Regions from separate parts of the Mesorhizobium australafricanum genome, predicted to be linked through region 2. Evidence: predicted binding sites of a transcription regulator. Region 2 holds the regulator's gene; the other holds the start of a gene.
The links. The regulator PhoB, encoded in region 2, activates phosphate uptake and scavenging genes when phosphate is short. The targets are predictions, from matches to a motif close to TGTCATNNANCTGTCAT.
Positions count from the first base shown of each region.

Region 1 (3,416 bases), on a different contig from region 2:
CCGTCGGCCTCCCTCGAATACCAGCGGCCTGGATCCGTGTCGCGGCTGGCATAGAAGGCCACCGCCTCGCGCAGCGTGTGGAAATAGCCATTGTGGAAGAAGCTCTTTCGCAACGCCACGTTGCGCAGCGTCGGTGTCTTGAACAGGCCGCAATAGTCGTTGTGGCCCTTGAAGTCGGTGCGCAGCGGGCCGCACAGGCCAAGGTCGAAATAATTGGGATCGGCGTTGGCGGGGATCGCCGGATTGCGCGGCACGGCAATCGCGATCAGGCCGTAGTCGGTGAACTGCGGCGGCTCGCCGTCATTGGCGGGCTCGCTCAGATGACAGCTCGCGCAATTGCCCTTGCCCTCGTCCTCGAACAGCATGCGGCCGCGCAGCTCCTGTGCGGAGAGCTGCGTCTTGCCGGCAAGGAAGGCGTCGTAACGGCTGGAATAGGGATAGAAATCGGTGCTGCTCTGCTCGAAGGTGCCGAGCGCCTCGACGGCGGCATCGAAGGCATCTTGCGGATGATCCAGCACGTCGGCGCCGAAGGCCGCCTTGAAGGCGTCGGCATAGGGCGCCTTGCGCAGTGCCGCGACCACCTGGGCCTCGTCCTTGTTGCCCATCTCGAAGGGCGAGAGCAGCGGGATCCTCGCCTGGTCCTTGCCGTGGTCGGCGCGGCCGTCCCAGGTCAGGCCGCCGGTCGGGCCATTGTCGACGCTCTCGTCGCCTTCGTCCTCGGAGTCGTAAAAATGCTCGGTGAAGGCTGGCGCCGCCTGCAAATAGCGCAGCGACGGCACCGCGCGAACGCCGGGCTGGTCGAGCCTCGCTCCGCCCATCTCGACCGGCGTCGCCGAGGCCGGTCCGAAGGCATGGTTGGGATCATGGCAGGACGAGCAGGCCTGCTTGCCCGAGGCCGAGAGCGAAAGGTCGAAAAACATCTGCCGCCCGAGTGCGGTCAGCGCATCGGCGCGCGCGAAGGCTTCCTGGCGTGACATCGGGCCGGGGTGGACACCGGACGTGTTGGCGTGCGTGGTGAAGCCGACCATCGCGGCCGCTGCAATGGCGATCGCGTGAGTTTTCCGACTTCCCATCGTCTTCGGCGACATCCCTGATTTCTTTCGCCCGATCTCTTTGGCGACGTAAGGAGCGAGTGCAACGGATTGATGACGGCCGTCTCGCTCACGAAACCGTGTTCGGCCGGTGCGGAACTGTCACAAAGGTGACAAGGCATCGAAGTAGCTGGGGATTGATGCAGCCGCATGCCTGCATTGCCGTCCTCCAGCCATTCCCAGCCACGAGGCATTTTCCGATGATCCGGTCCTTTCTCTCCCTTTGCCTCGCCTCCACGGCGCTGGCATCGCTCGCCGCTGCTGCCCAGGCGGCTCCTGCCGGCTACGACAAGATCGACACCGTTGTCGTCATCTACGCCGAGAACCGCAGCTTCGATAACCTCTATGGCGGCTTCCCCGGCGCCAATGGTCTGGCCAACGTGTCGCCCGGCCAGGCGCGCCAGCTCGACCGTGACGGCAAGCCGCTTCCCGAACTGCCGCCGGCCTGGGGCGGACTGACCGGCAAGGGCGTGACGCCGGCGGTGACGGAAGCGCAGAGCGCGCATCTGGCCAACGCTGTCTTCGCCATCGATGATGTCAAGGGTTTCAACGAGGGCACCGGCGTCACCACGCACGACCTCTGGCATCGCTTCTACCAGGAGCAGATGCAGATCGACGGCGGCAAGAACGACAAGTTCGTCGCCTGGGCCGATTCCGGCTCGCTGGTGATGGGTCACTATGACGGCTCGGTCCTGCCGATGTGGAACATCGCCAGGAAATACGTGCTCGCCGACAATTTCTTCCAGGGCGCCTTCGGCGGCTCCTTCCTCAACCACTTCATGCTCGCCTGCGCCTGCGCCCCGTTCTATCCGAATGCCGACATCAGCCCGGTGAAGGGCCAGATCGCCGTCGTCGAGCCGGATGGCGTGACGCTGAAAGCGGCCGACAATTCGCCCGCCTCGGCGCTGGGCGGCGTGCCGAAATTCGCCAATGACGGTGCGATCACCCCAGACTTCTACGCCGTCAACACCATGCAGCCGCCTTACCAGCCGAGCGCCAACAAACCGGCCGAGGGCGGCGACACAGCACTGGCCGATCCGGCGCAGCCGACCACGCTGCCGCCGCAGCACGAGATCACCATCGGCGATCTCCTGTCGCTGAAGGGTATTTCCTGGGCCTGGTACTCAGGCGCCTGGCAGGCGGCGCTCGACGGCAAGAACGCGACGCCCGTGCCGAACTTCCAGTTCCACCACCAGCCCTTCAACTATTTCGCCGCCTATGCGCCGGGCACGGCCGCGCGGGCCGAGCACCTCAAGGATGGCGGCCTCGGCGGCACCGAGTTCATCAAGGCGATCGACGACGGCAAGCTGCCGGCCGTTACCTTCTACAAGCCGCAGGGCAATCTCAACGAACACGCCGGCTATGCCGATGTGACCTCGGGCGACCAGCATCTGGCCGACCTTGTTTCGCATCTGGAGAAGAGCCCGCAATGGGCCCATATGCTGGTGGTCGTCACCTATGACGAGAATGGTGGCTTCTGGGATCACGTCGCGCCGCCCAAGGCCGACCGCTGGGGCCCGGGCAACCGCGTCCCGGCCTTCATTATCTCACCCTATGCGAAGAGCGGCATGGTCGACCACACGCAGTACGACACGACCTCGATCCTGCGCTTCATCACCAACCGCTACGACCTGCCGGTGCTGCCCGGCATCGTCGCCCGCGACAAGGCGCTGCGCAACCACGATCAGCCGCCGATGGGAGATCTGACGGCGGCGCTCGACCTGACGCGCTGAGGGAGTGAAGGAAGCCCGTTGCGCCGCGATCCTTCAATCCCCTCTGTCCGGTCCACCCTCCGCAGCTGCAGCGCAGCTGCTGCGGAGGACGGGCAGGGTAAAGGGGATGCTGTCCCGCCAGCCGTTCAATATTCCTTATGCAGAACAACCTGAATCAGTCCTGCAGGACGCGCCGCTATCGAATTGTTTTGCTTGGGGTGCGGAGGGCGCCAGCCCTCACTCCACCTCATCCACCCAGATCAGCCTCAACAGCCGCAGCAGCGTTGCCCGTTCCACACTCGTCAGCCGTTGCAGGAAGCGGTCCTCATGCCGGCGCACCTGCCGCCGCCAGGCGGGCATTGCCGCCCTGGCGACCACGGTCAGGCTGAGTTCCTGCACGCGCCTGTCCTCGGCATGGTCGTCGCGCTCGATCAGGCCTCGCTCTTCCAGTTCGGCGAGCAGCGGTGCCATGTTGGCGCTCTTCATGCCGAGCAGCCTGCAGAGCTCGGCGGCGCGGATGCCCGGCCGCTCGTCGATCACCGCCAGCATGGCGTAGGTGACGGGGCGCAGCGACGCCTCCGTCATCTCGACCGCGAAATCGTTGAGCGCCAGC
Region 1 is NZ_JAVIIT010000008.1:152,097-155,512, forward strand. Features, by position in the region: gene RFM98_RS17490 (cytochrome-c peroxidase) at 1-1,028, opposite strand, end outside; gene RFM98_RS17495 (acid phosphatase) at 1,292-2,824, shown strand; gene RFM98_RS17500 (MarR family winged helix-turn-helix transcriptional regulator) at 3,041-3,416, opposite strand, start outside.
Region 1: a site for PhoB is predicted at 1,135-1,151, ahead of RFM98_RS17495 (acid phosphatase). Genes of this name have one in related genera too.

Region 2 (3,416 bases):
GCCCTTCGCCTCGGCGACCGACGCCAGCGTCAGCGACATGGCAACGCCCGCCAGAATGGCGGCTGCGAATTTCTTCATGATATCCTCCCTGCGCCCTGTGCGGCGCGACCCAGACTGGCCCGAAGGCCGGCACAGAGGCTTTTTTTCGAGCCTCAAAAAAATAGTGATCCAGCGAAACGACGCTGTCAACCGCGATTCTGATGGCCTTTGATGGGTCCCGGCATTTTTTTCGACGTTCGCAATAAATAATGACATCGGCTTTGGCTTCTGCCACTATTGCTGGGGTGTCAGCGACAGGCCATGGCATCATCACAAGGCCGCGATGACCCGGGAGGACGGTGCGAGATAATGTCGGTCGGAATCCGCCACGACGATTTGCGCCGGCGCAACCGCGCCATGGTGATTTCGGCCGTGCGCCGCGCCGGCCAGCCATCGCGGACGGAGATTGCCGCCACCACCGGGCTCAGCCACTCGACCATTTCGGCGATTTCCGCCGATCTGATCCAGGAGGGCATTCTCACCGAGAGCAAGGCCAACGAGCCGACGGCGTTGAAACGCGGCCGCCCGCAGATCGGCCTGGCGCTGAACCCCGAAGCCGCCGCGGTGCTGACCGTGGTGCTGTCGCTGAACTTCCTGTCGGTCGCCGTCATCGACTATGCCGGCCAGGTGATTGCCGAGGAACAGCAGCGCCTGGACACGCTTGTCATGCCGCGCGACGAGCTGATCGGCGCATGCATGGCAATCGTCCGGCGCCGGCTGCAGGATCCCGACCTCGACGTCGGCAGCGTCGCCCGCATCGCCATGGGCATTCAGGGCATCACCGATTCCCGGGCGCGCGCCATGCTGTGGTCGCCGATCACCCCGCTGACCGACATTCCTTTTGCCGACATCCTCGAGAAGGAATTCGGCATCCCCGCCACCATGGAGAACGACTGCAACATGATGGCGGTGGCGCTGCAATGGCGCGATCCCGAGCGCTATCGTGACGATTTCATCGCCATCCTGCTCTCGCACGGCATTGGTATGGGCCTAGTGCTCAAGGGCGCGCTGTTCACCGGCACCCATTCCTCGGGCGGCGAGTTCGGCCATATGATCCATCGTCCGGGCGGCGCGCTTTGCCGGTGCGGCCGCCGCGGCTGCGTCGAGGCCTATGCCGGCAACTATGCGATCTGGCGCAGCGCCATGAAGATGAGCGAGGACGCCGAGCCGGTCGACGTCGGCGACGCCGACATGCGGGCGCTTGCCGCGAAGGCCCGGCAGGAGGACGGTCCGGAGCGGGAGGCGTATCGCCGCGCCGGCGAAGCGCTTGGCTTCGGTCTCGGCAGCCTGTTCGCCCTGATCGATCCGGCGCCTGTCGCCATGGTCGGCGTCAGCGCGGCCGCCTTCGACCTGATCGAGCCGGCGCTGAGAGAAGCGATCGCCCAGACCGCCGGCGGCCAGCACTCGAAATCGATCTCCTTCGACACCGAGCCGAACGAATTGCCGCTCATCCGCGAAGGCTGCGCCGCCCGCGCGCTGACCTTCGTCGACCAGGAGATTTTCGCGCCCGGGGGCCAGGCGAGAGCGGGCAAGCACGTCGCATGAACGGCAGGCTCAAGCGCCGGGATATGCTGAGATTCAGGTCAGGCCGAGTCGAGAATGGTGGATTCCGACAACCGGCCTACGCCGGCCGTAGCCTTCATAGGGCGGAAACACTTATGAGCGCTTCGGCCGGCGAAGGCCGGAACGGAGCGTACTTAAGTACGTGAGTACCGGAAGCGCAGGAAGCCGCCATTCGCAGGCCGGCCTCACCTGAATATCGGCATATCCCTAATCTTCCCTGATCGCATAGCCCGCCCCGCGGATGGTGCGGATGACATCGGGCATGCGGCCGTTGTTGACGGCCTTGCGCAGGCGCCCGACATGCACGTCGACCGTGCGCTCGTCGATATAGATCGTCTCGCCCCAGACATTGTCGAGCAGTTGACTGCGCGAGAATACCCGGCCGGGATGACGCATCATGAATTCGAGCAGCCGGAACTCGGTCGGGCCGAGCCTGATCTCGCTCTTCTTGCGGTAGACGCGATGCGATTCGCGGTCGAGCACGATGTCGCCGACCTTGAGCACGCTGGACAGCACCTCCGGCTTGGCGCGACGCAGCAGCGCCTTGACGCGGGCCATGAACTCCGGCGTCGAGAACGGCTTGACCAGATAGTCGTCGGCGCCGGTCGAGAGGCCGCGCACACGGTCGCTTTCCTCGCCGCGCGCCGTCAGCATGATGATCGGCAGCCGCTCGGTCTCGGGCCGCATCCTGAGGCGCCGGCAAAGCTCGATGCCGGAAACGGCCGGCACCATCCAGTCGAGCACGAGCAGGTCGGGAACGTTTTCCTGAAGGCGGATTTCGGCCTCGTCGCCGCGGGTCACCACTTCGACCTGGTAACCCTCGGATTCGAGATTGTAGCGGAGCAGCACCCCCAGCGGCTCCTCGTCCTCCACCACCATGATGCGTGGCGCGATCATTGCAGGTTACCCTTGTCAGGCCGCCGGCGCCGACATTGCCGTCTCGTCCTGCTTCGGGCGATTCGCGGGCAACTGGATGCCGGTCAGCACATAGTAGGCGTTCTCGGCGATGTTGGTCACATGGTCGCCGATGCGTTCGAGATTCTTGGCGCAGAACAGAAGATGCGTGCAAGCGGTGATGTTGCGCGGATCTTCCATCATATAGGTCAGGAGCTCGCGGAAGACGGAGGTGTATTTGACGTCGATGCGCTCGTCGTCGTTGCGAAGCTTGGCCAGCGCCGTGGCGTCGCCCACCGTATATTCCTGGATCACGGCCTGGACCTGGATCAGCACCAGCTGCGCCATGGAATCGATCGAATGCGTGAGGTCGCGCGGCGCCGCGCTGACGCCGACCGAACCTACGCGCTTGGCGATGTTCTTGGCAAGGTCGCCGATGCGTTCGAGGTCGCCCGCCATGCGGATCGAGCCGACCACGTGGCGAAGATCGTCCGCCATCGGCTGCCGCTTGGCGATGAGCGTGATGGCGCGGTCGTCAAGCTCGCGCTGACGCGCGTCCATGATGGCGTCGTCGGAGACGACGCGCTGCGCCAGCGCATTGTCGGTCTCGAGCAGTGCCCTGGTCGAGGCGCCGACCATGGAGCCTGCGAGATCGCCCATGTCATTGATAAGCCGGCTGATCTGCCTCAAATCCTCGTCGAAGGAGGCGACGGTATGTTCGGCCATAATGATGTCCTCGATGAACTCAGCCGAAGCGGCCGGTGATGTAGTCCTGCGTGCGCTTCTCGCGCGGCGAGGTGAAGATCTTCTCGGTCCGGTCGAACTCCACCAGCTCGCCAAGATACATGAACGCCGTCTGCCGCGACACGCGCGCCGCCTGCTGCATGTTGTGGGTGACGATGACGATCGTGTAGTCGACT
Region 2 is NZ_JAVIIT010000012.1:26,048-29,463, reverse strand. Features, by position in the region: gene xylF (D-xylose ABC transporter substrate-binding protein) at 1-78, opposite strand, end outside; gene RFM98_RS21740 (ROK family protein) at 349-1,584, shown strand; gene phoB (phosphate regulon transcriptional regulator PhoB) at 1,810-2,499, opposite strand; gene phoU (phosphate signaling complex protein PhoU) at 2,515-3,222, opposite strand; gene pstB (phosphate ABC transporter ATP-binding protein PstB) at 3,242-3,416, opposite strand, start outside.